2 regions of the Macrococcus bovicus genome follow, and region 1 is predicted to be linked to the other one. Evidence: riboswitches for the same ligand, from Rfam matches in the RefSeq annotation. Region 1 holds a riboswitch; the other holds the start of a gene.
What was found. Region 1 has a riboswitch for FMN ahead of ribD (bifunctional diaminohydroxyphosphoribosylaminopyrimidine deaminase/5-amino-6-(5-phosphoribosylamino)uracil reductase RibD). Riboswitches for the same ligand answer to the same signal wherever they lie in the genome.

Region 1 (12,264 bases):
CAACCGCATAATCCCGGAGGTCTGCATCAAAACCGAGTGCTTCGTTCGCTTCGACGGTATCAAGACCTTCTTCAATCTTCTCATAAGCCTTCAGTTTATTGATCAGGCCGATGCCACGTCCTTCCTGTCTCAGATAAATAAGCAGACCGCCATGTTCATTGATATGACGGAGGCCGTTCTCAAGCTGGGTCCCGCAGTCACAGCGTCTTGAATGGAAGACATCACCTGTCAGACATTCGGAATGCAGGCGGATATCAGGTACCCCTGTATAAGGCTTCATGTAGACGACATGTTCACGGTCGCTGTAGATCTCACTATAGCCGTAGACCGTGAAGTGACCGAAATCTGTCGGCATCTCCACAACCGCTTCACGCTTAATCAGTGCTTCCTGCTGCTTACGGTAATGAACCAACGCTTCGATCGTGATCATTTTAAGCTGATGCTTATCTTTGAACGTCACCAGGTCGTCTCGTCTTGCCATCGTTCCGTCCGGATTGATGATTTCACAGATGATGCCCGTTTTTCTGGCTCCACATAATCCAGCCAGGTCAACACAAGCCTCTGTATGTCCCTGTCTCTCCAGCACACCGCCGTCTCTGGCCACCAGCGGGAAGACATGACCGGGCGAGTTGAAGCAGCGGTTATCCTCTCCGAGCAGTGCACGGACTGTATCAAAGCGCTCCTGCACACTGATCCCTGTCGTGGACGAGACATGGTCGATACTGACCGTAAAAGCGGTGCCGTGCGGATCGTTATTATGTGCAGTCATCGGTGTCAGCTCAAAGCGCTCCGCCAGTTCTCTTGATAAAGGGGCACAGACAAGGCCCCGTGCTTCTGTGATCATCAAGTTCAGGACAGCCGGCTCTGCAAATTCTGTCACAGCGACTAAGTCTCCTTCGTTCTCTCTGTCTTCCGAATCCACCACAATCACCGGTTTACCGGCCTTCAGTTCGCTGAGAGCTTCCTCTATTGTGCTGAACATGCGAGCGCCTCCTGTCTGACTATATATTTGCCGAGCATATCAAACTCAAGATGAACGGTGTCCCCCGGTTTTAATGTCATCAGCTTAGTCGCTTGCTGCGTCTCCGGTATCAGCTGAATCTCGAAGTAATGAGCATTCAGCTCAAAGAGAGTCAGTGAGGTACCGTCGACTGCGATTGAACCTTTTGGAATCACATATTTCTGGTCATTTTTATCAAGACTGATGTGATAGACGACCGCATTACCTTTCGACAGTTTACGCAGTACTTTTGCTGTCTTATCAACATGGCCGGAGACAAAGTGACCGCCTAAACGCGTCGTCGGCAGAAGTGCCCGCTCCAGATTGACTGGATAGCCGGCGCTTACTGACTTGAACTTTGTGCGGTCTGAAGTACCGATGATGACATCAACGTCAAAAGACTGAGAGGTAAAAGAGGTCACTGTCAGACAAGTGCCGTCAACAGCGATCGAGTCACCTACCTTGATATCTTCAAGTACTTTCTTGCAGCGGATCGTCATGGTAAGCGCGCCCTGCTGCTTGATACGTTCTATCGTACCCACTTCTTCGATTAAACCTGTAAACATCTTATTGCCCCTTTCGATAAGTCAGCCGGACATCATCTTCGAACTGCTGAATATCCACCAGTCTGAGATGCGTCATGCGACTTTCTTCTGTATGATAAAAACGATTGTTTAATGTGCCGCCAAGTAGTTTCGGGGCGTAATAAATGACGACCTCATCAAAACAATCCTGATTGATCCATTCACTGATGACACTGGAACCGCCTTCGACCATCAAGCGGCTGATACCTGCTTGGTAGAGAAGTTCGAGCAGGCGGGCCGGCCGGAAATCCTGTGTGATCAGGGTTTCTGCATGCCGGACTGCTGTCGGACTGATCACGATGATTCTCTGTCCGCTCGTTTTATCCGCCTCGTGAAGCGTCACGTCACCTGTGCGCGAGATAATCACCTTTATGGGCACCTTCTCACTGACATGACGCGCATCAAGCTTCGGTTCATCCACTGCATAAGTCTTTCTGCCGACCAGTACAGCATCCTGCTGATGTCTGAGTCGATGAACGTCCTGCCGTGACGCCTCATTTGTCAGCCATTTACTGTTGCCGAAGTCATCCGCAAGCTTACCGTCAAGTGTGGCAGCCAGTTTCAGTGTGACGTAAGGCCGCTTCTCTTCCTTCGAGATAAAGAAAGCATCATAAAATGCGGAGACTGCCGCGTCTGGTGCATGCACCACTTCTACACCGTGTGCTTCCAGATAGCGAATACCCGTATCATCCAGACTTGTATCACGGACAGCAAAGACCACCTTCTTAATGCCTGCCTGAATAATGGCTTCAGTACATGGCGGTGTCTTGCCTGTATGATTACATGGTTCGAGTGTGCAGTAGAGTGTCGCGCCGGTCGCATCACCTGCCATTCTGATAGCCTGTACCTCTGCATGGGCGGACCCTTCCTGCAGATGAGCGCCTATCCCGATGATGACGCCATTCTTCACAATAATACAGCCGACCGCCGGATTGCGTCCGGTCTGACCGGCCGTCATTTTAACGAGATCAAAAGCTTGTCTGATATACATCTGCTCCTCCTCAATATAAAAAGGCGCCCCGAGGGGCGCCTTAAATTTAGGTGTCACAAATAAGACCCTGTAAGTATTAAAAGACATAGTCAAATAAACCATCTTACAATGGTGTCTTATTCTTTCTCCCATCCAGACTCTAACTGTCGGCTTCAGAATTTCACTGAATCAGCCAATATCGATATTCGATAAAGGGTCGCGGGCTATGACCGCCGGTTGGGAATTCCACCCTGCCCCGAAAGAATGTATGAAATTATGTTAGTTGCCTAACGTTTTAATCGTACTGCTTCTCGACAATAAATGCAAGATGAAGGCAATCAGAATGGAAAGCTGGTGCAATTAACCCTTTTTGCACCAGCTTCTCTCTAGACTTGGTGCAATTAACCCTTTTTGCACCAGCTTTTCCTTAAACTTGGGGCAATTAACCCTTTTTGCACCAGTTTCTCCTTAGACTTGGTGCAATTAACTGTTTTTGCACCAGCTTTTTCTTAGACTTGGTGCAATTAACCCTTTTTGCACCAACTCTCCCTTAATCAAGCCCTGCCAACAAAAACGCTCAATGCGTGCTTACTTGAGGCGGTCAAAAAAGGCTTTGACGTCACGTCGTGCTTCCAGCAGGAGTTCATAGACACCATTATTCTTCATATTGACGCCGCCGGTCAGCTGGCCCAGCATCACAAAATCATCCAGCACGCCGTATTTCGGACTGATGACCCGCCCGTCTCCCGGCATGACTTGTATGCCGCCGTCCGGGTGTTCCGCTATCAGACTGTCATTCAATAGACCTGTCAGCACCGTACTGACCGAAGTACGACTTATGAACCGCGCCGGACCCGTTGCATTGATGACGTAATGAACACGGTCCTCTGCTCCATCTTCGTACTGAAGACGATACTTGCGATATTTATAGTCAATCGCTTTCAGACCTGCTTTAATCACGACTCTGTTGTTTTCAATATGATCAATCAGCTCTTCTGCACTTGGCTCCGGCATCGGATTGGAGTAGTGCTGCACGAATGGCTCGTACGTCTCAAGATAACGTGCTTTATCTTCGCCTGTCATATAGGGCCAGATCTGTGATGCTTCGAACATCGCCTGATAAATCATGGACTGAAGTGCCCCGATGGCTTCATGATTTTTCAGGTCAAACCGCATCGCTTTCACCGGGTCTTTGCGGGACACCCCGTAAAACTTAGCAATGTCCACACCTTGATGCTCACATTCCTTCTTAAACAGCGCCACCACTTTATCAAGTGGTATGAAATCGCGGTGCTTCTTACGGATCTTACGGAAAGCGGCGGCGGTCCAGTACTTCATCTTGAATGTGACAATCTTGCCGCGGACGGACTGCACCTCCCCTGAATGAGAAGCCACGAGTACTTTAGCGCCTTCCTTCGTTAAATAACGTATACAGTCCAGTCCGCTGAGGCCGGCACCAATCACCGCATAACCTTTATCCGCTTCAACGTCCAGTGTATAAAGAGGATAAGGCCAGGAAATGAAGTTCTCTGTATCCTTCAGCCTATAAGGATCTTCTGCCGGCTGTTGTCCCGGCGTCATAAAGATATGATCAAACTGATACTGCTGGTCCTGTGTTTCAAGTTCATAGCCTGCCGCCCGTTTGCTGATGGCCCGGATATGCTGCGTCACGACGGTGACCTTCCCTTTGTCAACAAGGGATTCAAAATGTGCTGTCATATATTTGCCGAAGAGCTGACGAGAGAAGTAGATATTGCCGTCCGCGGTCGAATGATCTCCTTCTCGCGCCTGAATTTCTTCAACGGAGCGGTTTTCTTCCACCCATCTCATAAAATCATCCTTCTTGTTGCGCTTCATGGACAGCTGATTGGCCGGATAATTGAGCAGCATGGCCACATCTTCATATTGAAAGGCACGCCCCTTGCCCATATATTTCTTGTCATCAAAGACGGTGATATCCAGCTTTCTGCCGCCTTTATGATTCAGTAAGTACTTCAGGACGTGAGTTCCGGCTACGCCACCACCGATAATTGCTACTTTCATATTGCCTCCTAGAATTTTCATTTTATCTATCATACCCTACTTCAGTTGCGAATAAGACATTAATGTTATTATACTAAAGAGACTATCAATATCGGAGGTTCCCTATGTACAAAAGAATAACTGCTGTCATCCTTGCCACAGCTTTAGCGGCCGGCTGTCAGCCAGAACAGACAACCCACGTGACTGACACAGCGTCACAGCTCAAGGCCGCACAAGAAATGAAGGACGACGTGACGTCCTACGCTTCTACCTACAAGACACAGACGAAGGAAAACAACAAAGAATCACAGAGTTATCTCGGACTGAAAAAGGATGAGGATGATAATCAGGAAGTGACCGTCAAAAACGCTGAAGAAGACGGTAAATTCTATGTCTATGATAAAAAAGCCATTCTTCAGAAGGACGGCGAGTGGGTTGACATCTCAAAGCTCGGCGGCTCCCAGCTCCTCTCCATGACTAAACCGCTTCTCTACAGCGAACAGTTCAAATTACTGGAGAAGATGACAGATGCCAAATATAAGGACCATACATTGACTCAGTCCATCAGCGGTTATGATGACTATATGCACGTATTCGGGCAGAACGAAGAGGATAAAAAAGCCATCACCAGTCTGAAGAAGACTTACCCGGAGATTCACAATGAGATCACTGTCACTTTCGACAAGCACAATCAGATCGAGAAAATCACCAATGACCTGAAACTCAAGAACAGCAAGACCACTGTCCATAACAATGCCGTGACCACATTCTCAGAAATCAACAGTGTCCGCCTGGATATCCCGGGCCCCGTTAAACACGCCAGGGAAGTCGGCGCATAGAAAAATAGAACCTCTCAGATGAGAGGTTCTATTTTTCTTCCGGCGGCAGACTGCGCGTAATAAAGAGCGACATGACCAGCCCTGCGATGATCAAGACTGTCGCAAACCAGTAGGCATGATGGACACCGGCTGTCAGCGCCTCATTGACCTGGGCAGCGCTCGGTCTCAAGGTGCCGTCCAGCGCTTGCTGCTGACCGTTTGTCATAATCGTGATGAAAAGTGAGACGCCCATCGCCCCCGCTAATGGCTGCATCATATTGCTGATGGCAGTGCCGTGCGGATAAAGGCGCTTCGGCAGTTCATTCAGCGCATTCGTGTTACTCGGCATCATGATCATCGATATACTGATCATCAGCAGAATATGCGCGATGATAAAGATGACGACTGAAATGCCAGGATGCATAACAGAGTAGAACAGCATGACGAGCATAAGCATTATCATACCGGGAATAATCATTTTGCGGGGGCCGATTTTATCAAAGATGCGCCCCATGACAGGTGACAGAAAACCGTTGAGCAGTGCGCCCGGCAGAAGAATCATGCCCACTATTTTAGCTGAGAACGCCATCGGACCCTGCAGATAGATCGGCATCACGATATTGGAGGCAAACATCGCCATGACGACGACAACAAATATGAACATACCGCGGCTGTAGTTCGCATATTTGAACACAGCAAGGTCAAGCAGCGGTTCAGCCAGCTTCTGCTGACGCAGGCCGAAGAGAATGAGAGCAGCGGTGCCAAGAATGATCGTCAAGAGCACCACCGGATTCGTGAAGCCGCCCGCACTGGTGCCGACAGAACTGAAGCCGTAGATGACACTCGCGACCCCGAGTGACGACAGCAGGCCTGACAGCACATCAATCTTCGGTCTTGTGACCTCTGTGACATTTTCCAGGTACCGCAGTGCCAGCAGTATAGAACCGATCACAAAAGGGACAACGATGAAAAACAGCCAGCGCCAGCCCAGTAAATCCACAATAATACCGGACAGTGTCGGACCGATTGCCGGTGCAAACATCATGACGAGACCGAAGTTCCCCATGGCCTTGCCGCGTTCATGCGGCTCAAATAACAGCAGCATCGCGGTCATGATCGTCGGAATCAGGAGTCCTGTCCCTGCCGCCTGAATCATCCGTCCTGCTAACAGCATCGGAAAGTTGACCGCGAAGCCTGCTATCAGTGTGCCCACAAGAAAGATGCTCATCAGCCCGATGAACATCTGTCGCGTCGAGAACCACTGGACAAGTGAAGCCGACAATGGCATGAGCATACCCATCACCAACATAAAACCTGTGGCAAGCCACTGAACAGTCGGTGCATCGATGCTGAAATAATGCATCAGCTCCGTCAGCGCGATGTTAAGCAATGTCTCATTTAAAAATGTGAAGAATGCCCCTGTCATAAAGATCATCATGATCAGATTAGATTTTTTCATTCATTTTCCTTTCTTTTAACCGCAATAGGTTTAGTACGATTTAATTGTCTATACATCATACTTTATCACATTAACAAAGTAAAATATCATGTCATTACTGTTAAATTAAAAAATATCGCAGCTCATTCTTGAACTGCGATATTGTCTATTCAGGATAGATGGACAGCAAGCGTTCATGATAAGCTTCGATCTGCTGCATGAGCTGCTGATAATTCCGGAGTGTCGCTGCCATCTCCTCAGCAACGGCCGCATCTTCTGCCGGCAGCGTGAATGACTGCATATTCCTGACACTGAGGACCAGAAGTGAGCTCCCTGTCTGCAGCTGGTTGAGCCTTGACCTGCCGGCCGTACTGTTCAGATAGGCAAAGACAAAATACGGATTCATCCTCAGACAGCGGACCACCATGATATTAGAACTCGGAATCACCTGCTGACGGCTGATCCGCTCATCGACCAGTGTTATCTTCAAGGAAGAACCTCTTGCTGTCAGGATGATATCGCCCGATTGCAGCAACAGCTGACGGCGAGTATTCAGCATGTCCTGACTGAGTGACTGCTTCGGCTGCTCGATATAGGCGTCCTGCAGTTCAGACAGATTCAGCAGGTAACCACCCTGCTCCTTGTCCGCATCTGCTGCCAGTTCACGTTTCGTCATATCGCGTCCGCGAAACACCTCGGCCACCTCTCCCAGCTGCACGCCTTCAGCCGGTTCACTATAAGACCGCAGTGTATAGTCCATTTCACGGATTTCTTCAACCTGACGCTGGACTGCCATTTCATCTTCCTCTGACACTGCGCGCACAATGCATTGTATGTCTTCTTCTGATAACTGGCGCTCACGAGCATTTGTCAGATGACCTAGATGTCTTGCATCTACAAAAGTCACCGTCTCTGCGGCCCTTTTGTCGAATACCACTATCGCCATCGCTGCTGAAGACAGCCGTGTCAGGTGATCCGGCAGCTCGATGACCGCACGGATATAACCTTTTTCAATCATCTTCATTCTGATTGCCCGGTCCTTGACATTATTCAATGAGGACAGACGCATAATCGCGATACCGATACCCGTCTCAGTAAGCGATTCGACGACTCTGATAGCAAACAGCCAGTCGGGTAGAGAACGTGTCTCAATACTGTAGTCAGCGAGCTGTGCCAGTGCATGATGGTAACGTCTGTCGATACGACCGATAAACGGCATATTACAGAAGACCTGATCGTAGGAGCGGCTGCTGAAGTTAAGCAGGGCATCCACCTCCACTATTTCAGCATTCTGAACATGTGCCTTCTCAATCAGAATGCGGCTGAGGACCACTTCGTCGTGTCTTAGCTCCTCTCCGCGGTAACGATGACCGATAGCAGCATGACGAATGAAATGACCGCTGCCAGAACCGATATCGAGTACGCTGCCTCCATTGCCGAGTGCCTTGAACAGAGCGGCAGCCAGTCTTTCACCTTGCTCAAAAAATGAGGATTCATAAAAGCCACGCGCCGCATAATCATCGAATAAACGAACCACCTCACTATCCGTCAGCTGCTCAAATGCTGCATCTTCTTGTTCTCCTCTTAACCAAGCCAGAAAATGCGCCGCGCTGTCATCATTTATATTCTTTTCAGCCATCTATATGCCACCTCCGATTCTCATTAATCGTAATGAATATTCTGCGTAAAGTCAATTAAGGTTATTTATAACCTGTTGACACTCTACGAAAGATTTGCTATATTTAAGAGGTTAAAAATAACCTAAAGGAGTGTTGTTATGTCAAACACTGTAGAACTGCTGCAGGAAATGAAAGCCATCAAAGAAGCTCATTACAGAAGCCGGACAGCTTATAACTACTACTACCATCGCTATGACACACTGAAAGCACAAGTATCAAGACGCATACTGGACGCACATCCTATTGAAGAACAGCTGGAAGAAGTCAATGCTCAGCCGCGCCTCCGTACAAAACATCATATCCTTGCTGACTACCTGGCAGAAGAGCAGCGCCCTATCCGCAGTTATGCCGCATCGATGAGCAGAAAGGGCAGACTGGAGGCACTGGAACGTGAGCTGCAGATCGTCCTGCTCGAAGAATTTCTGGCAGAAGTGAATGTACGTCTCGGCTGAAAATTCACCATTCAGACAGAAATTCCAGCAAAAAATAGGGGTATACTATGATAAAGGAGTGATTGTATGCTGACTATTTATGAGGATGTCTCTCAGCTTTCCGACAGTGACCGCTTCACTATTGCGATGACCATCAGCCGGCTTGAACAGAATCAGATCAAAGTCGAACATTTTGATATCCATGAACAGCCGGATGCCTTCAGTCCAGCTATTCGCACACTGATGGAGACAGAGTCTTTACCCATCACCTTGCTGGACGGCGAAGTCGTTAAAACGGGCAGCTACCTGACAGCGGAAGATGCCGGAGAACTTCTGATCGTCAATCAGCTGAACGGTATCGGTAAACGATGCAGCAGCGACGGCTGTAAATAAGAGAATGCACAGTCTGACACCCCTGAAGCTTCAACTTCAGGGGTGTCAGACTGTGATATTCGACCCTTTTATAGTACTGTCCCGTTAGACTCAATCACTTTCTTATACCAGCTGAAGGAGTCTTTTCTCATCCGCTTCATTGTGCCATTGCCCTCGTTGTCACGGTCGACATAGATCATGCCGTAACGTTTCTTCATCTCACCTGTCGTGAATGAGACAACATCAATAATCCCCCAAGGCGTGTAACCTATTAAGTCAACGCCATCTTCATTAACAGCCGCTTTAACCGCTTCAATATGACTTCTGAAATATTCAATCCGTGCCTCATCATGAATCTGACCATCCACAATCTCATCCACTGCACCGAAGCCGTTCTCAACAATGAACAAGGGAATCTGATAACGATTATAGAGGGTATTCAATGTATATCTCAGGCCGTCCGGATCAATCGCCCAGCCCCAGTCAGAAGCACCGATATGCGGATTTTTCACACCGTTCGGCAGACCCCCGTTAATAATATCTCCTGTGTTGTTCTGCTGCACGTCATGCTTGACAGTCGTTGACATGTAATAGCTGAAGGCTAAGTAATCAACAGTCCCATCAGCCAGGATTTCTTCATCCCCCTCTTCAATCGGCAGACTGATCCCTAGACGTTCCAGTTCCTTCAGTGCATATGCCGGATATTTCCCTCTGACCTGAACATCCGGAAAGAAGAATCGTTCGCGGTTCGCAATCTCAGCAGCCATAATATCCTTAGGATGACAGGAGAACGGATAGACCGGTACATGGGAGACCATCGCCCCGATCTTGAAGTCAGGATTGATACGCCGGCCGATCTGCACGGCTCTGGCACTCGCCAGCAGCTGATGATGGGCTGACTGATACATGACGGCTCTCGCATTTTCATCTTCCTTCACTTGAATGCCTGCATTCGTCCAGAGGAATAGCGGGTTATTGACATCCATCTGATTGTTGATTTCATTGAAAGTCATCCAGTATTCCACTTTATCTTTATAGCGCTCAAATACCACTTCTGCAAAGCGCGCAAAGAAATCGACGACTTCACGACTGCGGAAGCCACCGTATTCTTGCGCCAGGTGAAGAGGGATCTCAAAATGACTGAGCGTGATCACCGGTTTGATGCCATGCTGCAAGAGCTCGTCAAAGACATCATCATAGAACTGAAGGCCCTCCTCATTCGGTTCTGTTTCGTCACCTTTAGGGAAGATGCGTGTCCAGCCGATCGACGTGCGCAGCACTTTAAGACCCATCTCAGCGAATAAGGCAATATCCTCCTTGTAGTTGGAATAGAAATCAATCGCTTCATGATTCGGATAGAACTCATCCGGTTCCACACGCTCAGTGATACGTCTCGGCACGCCATGTGCCCCTGCAGTCAGGACATCCACAACAGAAGGCCCTTTCCCGCCTTGGTCCCATCCTCCCTCGAACTGATGAGCAGCGAGTGCACCGCCCCATAGAAAATCCTGTGGTAATTGAGTCATAGTCGTTCCTCCTCCAAATAATTATACAGTTATATTATAATTGTACCGGTATAATTAATCAAATCATGACCTGCTATTTCATGTATAATAAAATCATTACTATGAGATGAGGATTTGCTTGCTATGAAGAAATATGAACAGATTGTCGAAGATATCGAAGCATATATTCATGACAATGAACTCGCACAAGGGACCAGACTGTCCAGTGTAGAATCCTATGCCGCCCACTACCAAGTCAGTAAAAGTACGATCATCAAGGCGATGGATATCCTGGAGAAAAAAGGGGCTATCTTCCAGCAAAGAGGCAGTGGTGTCTTCGTCAGACGCCAGAGAAGAAAAGGCTACGTCAGTTTACTGACGAACAGAGGATTCACAGAAGAGCTGAAGGACTTTGCCGTCACGACACAGCTGCTCAAATTAGAACTGATGAAACCGACTGAGGAAGTCATGCTGAACCTGAAGCTCAGTGAGGAGGATGAAGTCTATTACGTCGAACGCTTACGGGATATCGACGGCAACCGTCTCTGTATCGAAGCATCCTACTTCCCTAAAAAGATTGTCACCTATCTGAACAATGAAATAGCTGAAGGCTCCATCTTCAATTATCTAACAGAAGGGCTGAAGCTCAATATCAGTTTTGCTGATATCTATCTCCATGTGGATACATTAAATGAGGAGCAGGGTGAGAAACTGCAGCTACACGCAGGGGCGCCCGCCCTCTTTGTCGAACAGGTCGTTTACCTCGGGACGGGTGAACCCTTTGACTATTCCAAACTGACCTACCATTATCAGCACTCCAAATTCTTCGTCCAGGCGATCAACTTTTAAGGCCAGAACAAAAAAACAAGATTTCTGTCAGAGACAGAAATCTTGTTTCTTTGCTTATATCAGTTCTTCCGCATACAGCCGTACCAGCTTGTATCCGTCGCCTCGCTTATGAAATGTCATAAACCAGACCACTTTCTCGCGCTTGCCGCCTTTACCGTCCTTCTCACGATGCACTTCGATAAAGGCCAGTATTCGATCACGCACATTGGTCTTATAGACGATATCGAAATCCCAGTGATCGGTGATATTGATTTTATTCTCAATTAAATCCAGAAAATCTGCTCTATCCAGATTACGACGTACACCTTCCACGCTGACAACCGAACTATAAAGTTCTGTATCCAGAATTTCATCAATCATTTTCATATCTTTCTTTTTGACTGCAATTAAAAATTCAAAATACGGCATATCCGTTCCCCTATCATTATAATAATACTTCATCTATGTCTGTACTTCTCATCTGCCATATGAGTGAGATTATTATATCAAGAACACTATTCATTCTATATTATATTTGTGTGACAGAAAGGGTAATAGCATATTGTCTTTTGCATTTATATCGCATATAAAAAAGGTGCGGTTCTATCATTACTTGA
Region 2 (12,264 bases), 360 kb from region 1:
CTCAAATGAGCCCCTTCGTTAATTATGTTGAACATCCAGCACTTTAAAGCCATTCTTAGCCAGATATTTTGTAAATTTTTCGATCTCTTTTTGATTTCTATTGTCCACTTTCACAATCATCCGTCTATGCATCTTGTCCGTTTCGTCAAATGTCACGAAAGAGATGGCATTCAGCTTATATTTCTGCAGCGCCTGTGCCAGGCGTTTAATACGGCCTTCTGCATCGATGGAAGTGATTGCAATGCGCGTGCCGGGCTGATTCATGCCGAAAGCACTCTTGAACTGCTCCATTACATCAAAACGTGTGACCACACCTAAAAACTCATTGTTCTTATTAATGATGCTTAAGATCGGGAAATCCTGCAGACTTAAGAATGATTCTTCAAACAGTGACTCATCTGTCACGCTATATTCATCGATCGCCAGAATATCTTTGATCCGTGTATTCTCGATAAACTCTTCACGCGGCTGAGCATCTTTCTTGAAGAAATAATGTCTGAAGATACTGTAACGTGTCACTGTGCCATGATAAAGACCTTCACTGACCACGGGCATCCCATCTATGCCATGATGCTCAAGTTTATCAATGACCGACTTGACGGAGTCATTCGGATTGGCAATATAACATTTCTCTTTTGGAATCATAATTGTTTTTAAGTACATAAACCCATCCCCTTTGATATTGTCTTATTTAGGAATTACAAGTTCCTGACCGATTGTCAGATTGTTACCTGAGATTCCGTTTGCTTTACGGATTTTGTCGACATTTGCCGGTGTACCGCTGCCGTAGTAACGGATTGCGATTCTATAGAGATTTTCATTGGCGCCTACTGTATGCGTCGTGCCGCCGCCCGTCGCTGTAGGTGCTTCTGTAGCTGGCGCTTCTGTAGCTGGCGCTTCTGTTGTGACGGCTTCTGTTGTAACTGCCTCTGTTGTGACGGCCTCAGAAGATGGCAATTCTGTTGTGGTTTCAGTAGTTGCTTCCTCTACAGTTGCAGGTGCTTCAGTTGTCGCTTTCTCCACTGTTTTTTCTTCAGTCGTTTTTTCTTCTTTTGATTTTTCAGTCGTCGCTTTTTCTGTCGTCGCCTCTTCCGTCTTCACCGCTTTTTCGTTTTGATCATCTTTGTTATCGCGGTTGCCCAGGAACATGAATAACAGGAAAAGTATCGGAATTAAAATCAGCAAGCCAGCCAGAATAGGTAACCAGCTGTTTTTCTTTTCCTTTTCTTCTGGCTCATGCTCTCTCTCGTCTTCGTGCTGCACGACCGGTTGTCCTGATCCCGCAACAAATGTTTCTGATTTCACTTCACCTGTTTTTGCAGGCTCTTCTATATGATTGTCTGCTCCAGCTCCGGCTGCAACGGCGCCTGTGCCTGCAGCGGCTGAACGACGACGTTTCTTCTTAGAATCTTTGACACTGGCATTTTCTTCTGCTGATTCCTCACGACGACGACGGTCTGCTGACCGATTACGTCTTGATACACCGCGTTTAGGAAATTCAGCTGAAGATGTGTCATTTGAGAAATCCTCACCCTCAAATACTAAATCATCTTGACCGACTTCCTCCTGTCTCTCTACAGGCTGCTTACTTTTTTCGAACTCATCTTTGAAATTATCTCTAGCCATGCTTACACCCACTTCATTTAAATTTATTTAAATATACCATTAATTATAGACAACTATAAAGTGAATAGTAAAGAGCTAGCCCTGTTTAAATAATGATTTTATATAAGCTACCATATCATCATTCTCATGCACTTCCTTAAATGTCTCAAAAGTGAATAGTCTCCGGCCCTGACAGTACTCACAATGCGTACAGGGCTGCTCCCCATTGTATAATTGATGACTCAGACACGCAGTCAGCTGACCATACTCGGCCATTTTTCTGAGAGCAGCCAGTTTAGTGTGATACTCTTTCCTGAGCACGTTCAGGACTTCCCGGTCAGAGAAATTTGCACGAAGGATGCTGAGCCGTTCCATCTTCTCTGCCGTGAGCTGAGCACCATTCAGATAAAGATTAAAATCAGACTCTGATAAATGTTCTTCCTGCAGCAGCCGGTAACTTAAGTGAAGGTCCTCTTCATCATACAGCAGGATAGCCTGCGCCTCTTCACCGTCCCGCCCGGCGCGGCCAACTTCCTGGATATATTGCAGCACAGACTTAGGCGTATGGTAATGAACCACTGTCCGCACATTGCTTTTATTGACACCCATGCCAAAGGCACTCGTCGCACAGACATAGTGAATTCTGTCACCTAAAAATGCCAGCTGTACAGACATCCGGTCCTCGTATGTCATGTCAGCATGATACGTCATGCCTTTGTAGCGCTTACTGAGCAGCTGGTGAACTTCATTGCAGCGTTTTTTGGATGAAAAATAGATGATGGTCGGCCCGCTGGTGTCAAGGAGCGATTCAATCTCTTTCAGCTTATCCGGGCTCTTACAGACTGACAGAAAAATATTGCGACGCTCCTCACGTTTATCGATCAGGAGCAGCTCCCTTCTCAAGAGCTGATTGATGTCTCTGATGATTTTATCATCAGCGGTTGCCGTCAGGGCGATCACCTGCATGCTCGGTTTAATGATCTCGTGGAGGAGAAGATAATGCGGCCTGAAGTCATATCCCCACTCTGAGATGCAGTGTGCTTCGTCGATCACCATATGCGTCAGATTCAGCTGTGCGACCGTGGCACGAGCTTTGTCAGTCGCCAGCCATTCCGGCGAGCAGAAAATAAACTGATAGTCCTGCAGCTGATGGTAGATGAGACGTTTCTCACGTATATCCAGGTAACTGTGAATACATACTGCCTTTAATCTCAGTCGTTTCAGCTCAGCTACCTGATCTTCCATCAATGAGATAAGAGGGGTGACCACCAGGGCACGTCCCGCTGCCTTCAGGACGGGCAGCTGATAGCAGAGTGACTTCCCGCCGCCAGTCGGCAGAAGCGCCAGTACGTCACGTCCCGTTTCGATGGCTTCAATGACTGCTTTCTGACTGGGCCGCAGTTCAGAAAATCCATATATATTCTGGAGAATTTCTTCTGTTGTCATAATGTCACTTCTTTCATAATCTGACAGAGTGCGATCTTCACCTTAAAGTAACTGTCCATCTGAGATTCCTCGAAATAAGGTTTCAGCCGCTGATAATGATGCTCGTGATAGAGCGCTCGTATCTCCGCGATTTCATCCTCAGTGACATAGCGGCTGACGTCCACGCTGTAATCTTTAATGATCATTTCAATGATATGATCTTCTATCGTATGAAGTTTGACTCCTCTTTTTAAAGCAATATCCTCAAGCGCCGCTCCGTTGGCAATCCATTCCCGTGTCTGTTCAGTCGCACTATGAAGGGGCATGCGGATATACAAGCTGTTGAAATAAGGATGATGATGGATCAGATGCGTCAGCATGTTCAGCTCTCTCAGCAGCATAAGAGGGTATTCTCCTTGTGCAAAGCGAGCGGCGCTGCAGATCTCATCTACAGAGAAATGATTGCCCTTCGCATCCGGCAGCAGCTTAAAGCTGAAGACCGGCAGTGCCTGTGCCAGAGTGTCATAGAGCGTAAGCAGTTCCGCTTCATATGCGTCCGGCCGACTCTCAGATGAATGAAGCCAGTGTTTCACCTGCTGCTGAATATACAAATGGTTCGTGACCGGATAGAAATCATGAATATGACAGGAGCGGGCCGCCATGGTCTGTGTCAATAATCTGAGAGCCTGGAACGTCATATGCGTGGCGTCAAAAAAATAAGGATAAAATCTCATTTCTTCAGCCGTGTCACCTGTACGTTCCGGCCGACTGTTATAAAAGGGGAGCTGGCCTTGCATCATGGCGTCGAAATAGGTTTGATGTGACTTGAAGCCCATCAGAATATTATTGAAGCTTTTATCTGTCTTCTCTGCGAATTTACGCTGTTTCGCCTGCTGATAAATAGAATCCATCAATGCCTCCAGATAATTTTTGTTGAAAAATAGTGTCTGAATCTCTAGAATATATATGTACTAGTGTAGCATTTTTATGTAAGGAGGCGAATCATTTGGCTGGGAAATATACAATCGTAGATATGGATACTTGCATCGCCTGCGGTGCTTGTGGTGCAGCGGCACCTGATATATATGATTATGATGATGAAGGCATCGCTTTTGTTATTCTTGATGATAACCAGGGAACTCAGGAAGTACCTGAAGAACTTGAGGAAGATATGATGGATGCATTTGAAGGCTGTCCAACAGACTCTATCAAAGTAGCAGACGAATCATTTGACGGAGATGCGCTTAAATACGAATAAAAAGAAGGAATTCCGGCGGAATTCCTTCTTTTTATTTGAATCTTTTCTCTATAACAGGTAACAGTGGTCTGAAAATCAGCATGAAAATTATTGAAACAATCAGTCCTTTAATGATGTTAAAAGGAATGATGCTTGCTGAGACAATCGCTTTCAGATTGTTCGTAATATCGGTTAAGTTGGTGATCATGCCGTATAGCGGCAGTAAGACAAAATAGTTCATGAGACTCATAACAAGCGTCATGACAAGTGTCGCTGCGACTAATCCCACCCATTTATTTCTGCTGCCGGCATAATAGGCGGTTAACACAAAACTAGCTCCGGCTATAAAGTTAGCAGCCGGACCGACCGGTTCGACCGGATTCGTTGCAAAATTCAGCAGGTTTTTGATGAGTTCAATCAATACGGCACCGGCTGGCCCCACTGTAAATAATCCGATTAGTGCCGGCACATCGCTGAAATCAATCGTCAGATAAGGCGGCATAAAAGGCAGTGGGAACTTGAGAAACATCAGGACAAAACTGATGGCACTCAGCATGCTGATCAGAATCAGCTTCTTGGTTCTGTTGATACTTGACATATTCTTCTCCTTACATTCATCAACTGAAGGAAGGGGGCATCACAAATAAGCAAAGCTTTTTTGCTCTGCACTCCATCTTCTCCCATCCAGACTATACTGTCGGCTTCAGAATCACACTGAATCAGCCACCCGAAGGCAGGTCGCGGGCTATACCGCCGGTTCGGAATTACACCGTACCCCGAAGATGAATTATTTTATTTTTTCGGATTTTCATCCTGTTAATATATTAGCACATCTTTTTATTAAATCAATGTTTTGGAATCACAATCTTGAAGGTGGTGCCTGTGCCCTGTTCACTTGTCACTGAGATACGGCCCCCGTGTGACTCGATAATGGATTTAACGATGAACAGACCGAGACCCGTGCCATGTTTACCTCTCGTTCTGGCAGCGTCCACTTTATAGAAACGGTCAAACAGATGAGGCAGGTGTTCAGGTGAAATACCGACGCCTGAGTCTCTGACTTCAATCAGCAGTTCACTGTCAGCTCTTACCGTCAGCTGAATGGTATCACCTTCATGAGTATAGCGAACTGCATTGTCAACCAGGTTGGTCAGAACCTGAAACATCTTATCATAGTCAAGCGACCATATCAGTCCCGGCGGCGCATCGATCACGAGATTGAGCTTATTATCCGTAAGAGACTGGCTGAATGTCGCCTTCACTTTACCCAGCAGTGCATCAACCGGTGTCTCCTCGAGATCCAGTTGCACATCGCCAGCATCGTAGCGGGCGACATTCAGCAGCTCGTTTACGAGACGGTTTAAGCGTTTGCTCTCATCCAGAATAATATTCAGGAATTCCTTACGGTCTTCCGGTGTCTCGACGATATCATCCAGCAGTGCTTCAGTATAGCCTTGCAGCATCTGGATCGGCGTTCTGAGCTCATGAGAGACATCCGCAACGAACCGCTTCTTCATCTCATCATTCCGGTGCTCCTCAGTCATATCGCGTATCAAGGCAACAGCGCCCAGCTGATGATTGGCAGCTGCTCGTCTGACAGGTGAGATGATGACCACAAAATAATGTTGAAGGGTGGCAACTTCTATGACGGCTGAATCATTTGTTTCCACCACTTCTTCAAATGCCTCTTCAAGCCGTCTTTTTTCGTCCTCATCTATCACCGCCAGAAACTGGGCAGCTTTCGGATTCATCAGCTGCTCATCTAGGTCCATATGATAGCTCAACACACCGTCAGCCATGGCATTAATCAGTTTATCCCGCAGATTCCTCTCCGTCTCAATTGAAGCGATGTTGTTTCTGATATCATCTTCCATCTTATTGAATGCGACGGTGAGTTCACCTATCTCATCACGGGAAGTCGTCTTGATTTTCTGTGCCCTTTCACCTTTAGCCACCTGAAACGCTGATGCCTTGAGCCGGAGCAGCGGTTTCGTGATCTTGTTGGATAAGAAGAACGCAAAAATCGTTGACAGTACGATGAGTATCAGTGCGGTTATCAGTATAATCAGGCTGACATACTGCAAGGTGGAACTGATGGAATTAATATCCTGGTAAAGAATGATCGCACCCTTCTCCTGAAAGGCCTGTGATGGAAAGCCGAGAAGAATATAGCGGTGTTTCTCCTTCTGATAATTGACATCAATAATCTTGGTGACATGCTTGTTCTCATCAAAGACGGCCTTGAAGTCTGGATTTGTGCGAAACTCATCGATCATGATCTGCTTGAGGTCATCATGCGCTTCAGTCAGCTGTGCTTTATCTTCAATGATGATCAGACCCGCCGGATTCTCGACGAGTTCCATGACGTAATTCATCGCGTCCTGCTGGTTATGACGGCTCATCAGAATGTTTTCAATTTTATTCGCCTGCTGGTACAAGGTCTTCCCCGTCTCCGAGATGAAATATGAATTAAAGAAGCCCACAAGCGCAACCGATAATATAAGTAAAACTGTCGTTACTATCAAAATGATAGTGAACCACAGTTTTATGACAATACTATTTAAAAAATGCATCAGTCTCTCGCCTCGAACTTATAGCCGATGCCCCAGACAGTATGGATCATCTCTGCCGCTTCAGGTGAGACTTTATTCAGCTTCTCACGTAGACGCTTGACATGTGTATCCACAGTTCTAAGGTCGCCGTAAAATTCATAGTGCCAGACTTCTTTCAGCAGCTGCTCTCTGTCAAAGACTTTGTCCGGCGATTTAGCCAGGAATAGCAGCAGCTCATATTCCTTGGGCGTCAAGCTGACTTCCTGGTTATTGGCTGTGACGCGATGTGCATCATTATCAATCACAAGAGAATCGAAGACAATCAGATCTTTGGCATGGGCGTCATTCTGAAAGAACATCGAAGACTGCGAACGTCTTAAGATCGCTTTAACCCGGAGCACGACTTCACGCGGCGAGAACGGTTTGACGATATAATCATCAGCCCCGATCTCAAAACCTTCCACCCGGTTGTTCTCCTCGCCTTTAGCCGTCAGCATGATGACAGGCGTCGACTTCTCCTCCCGAATTCTTTTGCACACTGCAAGACCATCCATGCCAGGCAGCATGATGTCCAGCAGCACACAATGGAAGTTCTGACTGAGCGCCAGTTCCACTGCCGTTTCTCCGTCTGCTGCTTCTACTGTCTCGAATCCTTCACGTTCAAGGTACATCTTAGCAAGTTTTCTGATTCTATCCTCATCATCAACGATTAAAATTCTTTCCTTCATCACTGCACGGCCTCCTAAGCGTATGAATGTAAACCAGCTATAATCAAGTTGACCGCTATCACATTGAATAAGATGATAGCAAGCCCGACAACAGCCAGCCATGCTGATTTCTTACCTTCCCAGCCACGGCCCAGTCTCAGGTGCAGGAAAACAGCATAGAATAAGAAAGTGACAAGGGCCCATACCTCTTTAGGGTCCCAGCCCCAGAATCTGCTCCAGGCAATCTGTGCCCAGATGCTGGCGAATAAGAGTCCTCCTAATGCGAAGAGCGGGAAACCGATGATCACTGAACGGTAACCAATCTCATCCATCAGCTGCAGTGACACCTTATTCGTCAGCGGCTTCACCATGGAGAAGATGGTTCTTCTCGCAATCAGACGGATCAATCCATATAACACAGTACCGATAATAATAGACCATAAGACAGTGGTCAGTTTCTGTGCATTTAAGACAGGCGGCACTTCAAGTCCTGTTGAGAAACGTTTCACTTCGCGGTAGTTGTTATTGCCCTCAGGCACAACTGGATAGGCGTCCTTGAATGTCACAAGTGCAGGCAGATGGTAATGACTGATGGCCGGGTTTTCATTCTTATCGATGTAGTAGTATTGATCGTCATAATGGACAATCCCTTTCATCACAATGGTTGTCAATATAAATGCGATGACAAGGACACCGAAGTACATCACCACTTCCAGCCAGAAAGCGTCCCGAGATTTCTCCTTGGCATCTACATAGCGCAGCAAATAGATGAGTCCGGCCATCGAGCTGACTGAGAGAATACCATAAGAAATAGTGACTGTGATGACGTGAATGGCAAGCCAGTTACTCTGCAGGGCAGGAATAAGCGGACTGACTTCACGTGAGAACATACTGGCGTAGACAATGACGAGCATCGCGATAGGCAGAGAGAATAGGGCCAGTATCGGCGTATGGTAGATCGCATTGATGATCAGGAAACCGCCGACCATCATGATACCGAACATCGTCAGGAATTCATACATATTGCTGACAGGTGCATGACCTGCAGCAATCCAGCGTGTAATGAAATAGATGAGCTGCATGATGAAACCGATAGTCGTCAAAGCAACGCCTATCCGTTCATAGCGCTTATTCTTTGCTTTAATGCTCGCCGAAAAAGGTAAAATGGCGATCAGATACAAGATAAAAGCTGCATACAGAGAGGTGCTGCTGATATTCAGCCATGTTTCATGGTTCATTTTGTTTCCTCCGATTCATACTTATCCTTAACAGCAGGCTGATTGTTCTGTGCAAGGATAGAGTTCAGTTCATTTTTTAATCCGTAATAGTTTTTACTTGTATGTGCTGCAATCTGATTACCATTGATCCAGATTCTACGATGATTGATGTATGAGCCGATTGCCAGACCCAGCAGGAAGATCGTAAAACCGATAAAGAGATATGGTAAGGTCAGGTCCTTCTTGACATTCAGATAAGTCATCGTATGATTCGTCGCGCTGACAAATTTCACCGCGTACTGATTATCCTGTGAAATATCCTGTGAGGCCCGAATCTTCAGCAGACTATATTCCGGCTGCCGGCCGGCCTTATCCACCTCAAATACAAATGCCGGATTGACCGTATTCGGTGTCTTCGTAGCGAGTGTACCATTCGGCTCAATTTTATCAAAATCAGGTGCATAGTTCCGCAGATGAACGGTCAGGTCATCTGCAACCTTATAGGTCGCTCTTGGTTCATCCAGGTTAACTGTAAATGTCTGCCCCACTTCTTTCTCCGTCTTCTTATCCATCACTTTAAAGGTCATTGTTTTCAGAAGGCTCTGATCATAGCTGTTCTGATAGAGCTCAAAATGATCAAATTTAAACGGATGATTGACTTTGATGCTTCCCGTCTTGACTTCTTTCAGTTCGGGCTCTGCACCAGGAATAGAATCTTTCGTGTTTTCAAACAATGTCAGACGCGTCTCATAATTCTTGGCAATTTTATTCATCGCGCTATCCGCTTTAGTCGATTCAGTGTTTGAATTCATCTCCTGGTCATAATGCTCGAGAATAAACTTGTCGTTACGCATATAATAGTGTTTATCTGTTCCTGGTATCGCTCTTGTGTCCCCTTCTTTGACCGCCACTGCACCGTCATAATACAGGGCAGGCACAAATCTCAGCATGCCACCGAGCAGCAGGATGATCAGGCCGGTATGGTTGATATAGGGGCCGTATCTGCTGAGACGCCCTTTTTCAGCGAGAAGCGCATCTCCTTCACGCTTTACTTTATAACGTTTTTCCGTCAGTGTCTGCTCCAGCTGGTCTAAGTCTGGATTGACCAGCTCTCCCGTCAGTCGCTGACGTTTCAAGAACGAAGGATGTTTTCTGGTTGCCTGATTACGCAATGATTTAAAGAGCGGCACGCCGCGGTCAATACTTGAAGCTATAATAGAGAATGCCACCAGGCTCAGCAGAATCAGGAACCACCATGAGGTATATAAGTTGTCAAGTCCCAGCTGATGGTAAAGGTAACCTAAGGAACCGTATTTGTCCTGATAAAACGTAGCGGGATCAACATTGGCAGGTATAAAGTATTCCTGCGGCATAATAGAGCCGATTGCTGCTGCAATGATGGTCAGCACCAGCAGGATCACACCTGTCTTGACAGAGGCAAAAAAGTTCCATATTTTATCTGTCACTGTCTTGTTTTTAGTTTTTGAGCGTACAGCTGAACCATCGTAACGCATGATGTCAGTTGTCTTCTTCTTATCGTAATCATCATTGATCAAGCGGCCGCAGTTCTGACAGAGCTGTGTGCCGGGTGGATTGACATGTCCACAAGTACAGACTATTTGCTTTTCATTCATATACGACCCTCACTTACGGTGTCACACTGTTCATATAATTTTTAATCGTCTGGTCGTTCATTTCACCTTTATGAATCGCTTTTACTTTACCGTTTTTATCGATGACCACTGTTGTAGGCAGCGGGTCGATACCGAAAGCGTCAGCCACTTCATTATCTTTATCGAAGGCAACAGGCAGATGAACTTCCTCTTTCAGTCCGCTGAAGAACTGTTCCACCTGCTGAGGCGTCTTTCTTAGATGAATCGCCAGTACTTCAACATTTTTACCTTTGTATGCTTCATAGTTCTTACTCAAAGCAGGCATTTCCCGTTTACAAGGTTCACACCACGTTCCCCAGAAGTTCAGGATGACACCCTTCCCTTTATAATCGCTCATTTTAACAGTGCTGCCGTCCATCTTCTGCAGCTCAAAGGCCGGTGCCTCGTCCCCTACTGTTACTGCTTTACTTTTGCTCTGCGTCACAGTCGAATAGACGATGAAGGCAATTGCCAGTGCAATCAGTGTCATCACGATATATTGAATCCATTTTTTATTTTTTTTGTTCATTTTACTCCCTCTTTCTCACATATTTAAATCTATTATAGCACTCGGCTAAAAGCCAATAGTGGCAACTATGTGAAATTTTAAGACTGATGCTGCGCGAGGTTACGCAAGGTTTTCACTTCATGCGGACTGAGCTCCCGTGCATCCCCGGCGTTTAATCCCTTCAGATTAAGCGGCCCGTACTCAACACGGGATAATTTGACCACCTCATGGCCGAAATGCGAGAACATTCTTCTGACTTGACGATTGCGTCCTTCTGAAATAGTAATTTCGACTAAAGTGGAATTCTTCTCACGGTCCTGAGATTTCACCTTGACGATGGCCGGCGCTGTTTTACCGTCCTCAAGCATAATGCCTTTCTCAAGCTGTCTGACTTGTTCACGCAGCAGATAACCTTTTAGTTTGGCCACATATTTTTTCTTCACTTTATAGCGCGGATGCGTCATCTGATTGGCAAATTCACCATCATTCGTCAAGAGCAGTAATCCTGATGTGTCATAATCCAGCCGGCCGACAGGGAAGACTCTTTCTTCCAGCTGCGGGAAGAAATCAGTGACAACAGTACGGCCTTTGTCATCTGATACACTGGTGATGACTTTCGTGGGTTTATGAAAAAGGATGTAGACCTTATCAGGATTCTCAAGCGGAATCCCTTCTACTTCAATGCGGTCAGAAGGTCTGACCTTCGTTCCCAGTGTCTTCACCACTGCGCCGTTGACCGTGACCTTACCTTCCTCTATCAGCGCTTCTGCCTTACGTCTCGATGTGACACCGCTTCTTGCGATGACTTTCTGTAATCGATCTAATTGTTCCATATTATTCTCCTTTAGTTGTCAATGACTTGAAGAAGAGATCCATCTCTTCTTTTGTATCTGTCTCGCTGTCCTCGGGCAGTTCTTCAATGGATGTCAGACCAAATACCTGCAGGAAGTAATCGGTGGTATATAACTGCTGACTTCTTGATTCTTCTGTCTTGACCGCAACAAGCCCCCGTTCAATCAATGTCCTGACCGGCCCGTCAGAATTGACCCCGCGCAAGGTCTCCACATCACTTCTTGTCACCGGCTGGTTATAGGCGATAATAGCCAGTGTCTCCATCGATGCCTGGGTCAGTTTACGTTCTGTCTGCTGGTCAACGAGTGAAACGAGATAAGGGGTATAGTCACTTCTTAGTTCTAAGAACCATTTTCCGCCGTAACGACGCAGCTGAAAGACGGAAGAGGTAAAGTCAGCCGCCAGCTGTTCTACTTCATCATGGGTGATAGCGAGTAAACTTTCAACTCTTTCACTCTCAAGCCCCTCATCTCCTACAGCGTATAAAAGCGCTTCGAATATGTCTATTT

Region 2: linked by a shared signal. The riboswitch ahead of QSV55_RS06155 (ECF transporter S component) and the one ahead of ribD (bifunctional diaminohydroxyphosphoribosylaminopyrimidine deaminase/5-amino-6-(5-phosphoribosylamino)uracil reductase RibD) in region 1 are both predicted to bind FMN.

What each region holds. Positions count from the first base shown of each region.
Region 1 covers NZ_CP128470.1:1,485,588-1,497,851, forward strand. Annotated here, with positions in the region: gene ribB (3,4-dihydroxy-2-butanone-4-phosphate synthase) at 1-982, opposite strand, end outside; gene QSV55_RS08090 (riboflavin synthase) at 967-1,566, opposite strand; gene ribD (bifunctional diaminohydroxyphosphoribosylaminopyrimidine deaminase/5-amino-6-(5-phosphoribosylamino)uracil reductase RibD) at 1,568-2,575, opposite strand; FMN riboswitch at 2,692-2,822, opposite strand; gene QSV55_RS08100 (FAD/NAD(P)-binding protein) at 3,143-4,597, opposite strand; gene QSV55_RS08105 (hypothetical protein) at 4,702-5,415, shown strand; gene QSV55_RS08110 (MDR family MFS transporter) at 5,444-6,853, opposite strand; gene QSV55_RS08115 (N-6 DNA methylase) at 6,999-8,471, opposite strand; gene QSV55_RS08120 (hypothetical protein) at 8,610-8,963, shown strand; gene QSV55_RS08125 (arsenic metallochaperone ArsD family protein) at 9,030-9,335, shown strand; gene QSV55_RS08130 (6-phospho-beta-glucosidase) at 9,404-10,840, opposite strand; gene QSV55_RS08135 (GntR family transcriptional regulator) at 10,964-11,668, shown strand; gene QSV55_RS08140 (hypothetical protein) at 11,723-12,076, opposite strand.
Region 2 covers NZ_CP128470.1:1,130,255-1,142,518, forward strand. Annotated here, with positions in the region: gene QSV55_RS06130 (CBS domain-containing protein) at 19-663, opposite strand; gene QSV55_RS06135 (LysM peptidoglycan-binding domain-containing protein) at 688-1,626, opposite strand; gene QSV55_RS06140 (RecQ family ATP-dependent DNA helicase) at 1,702-3,051, opposite strand; gene QSV55_RS06145 (helix-turn-helix domain-containing protein) at 3,048-3,941, opposite strand; gene QSV55_RS06150 (ferredoxin) at 4,064-4,288, shown strand; gene QSV55_RS06155 (ECF transporter S component) at 4,320-4,865, opposite strand; FMN riboswitch at 4,936-5,055, opposite strand; gene QSV55_RS06160 (ATP-binding protein) at 5,113-6,840, opposite strand; gene QSV55_RS06165 (response regulator transcription factor) at 6,840-7,547, opposite strand; gene ccsB (c-type cytochrome biogenesis protein CcsB) at 7,562-8,764, opposite strand; gene resB (cytochrome c biogenesis protein ResB) at 8,761-10,377, opposite strand; gene resA (thiol-disulfide oxidoreductase ResA) at 10,391-10,924, opposite strand; gene QSV55_RS06185 (pseudouridine synthase) at 11,002-11,736, opposite strand; gene scpB (SMC-Scp complex subunit ScpB) at 11,738-12,264, opposite strand, start outside.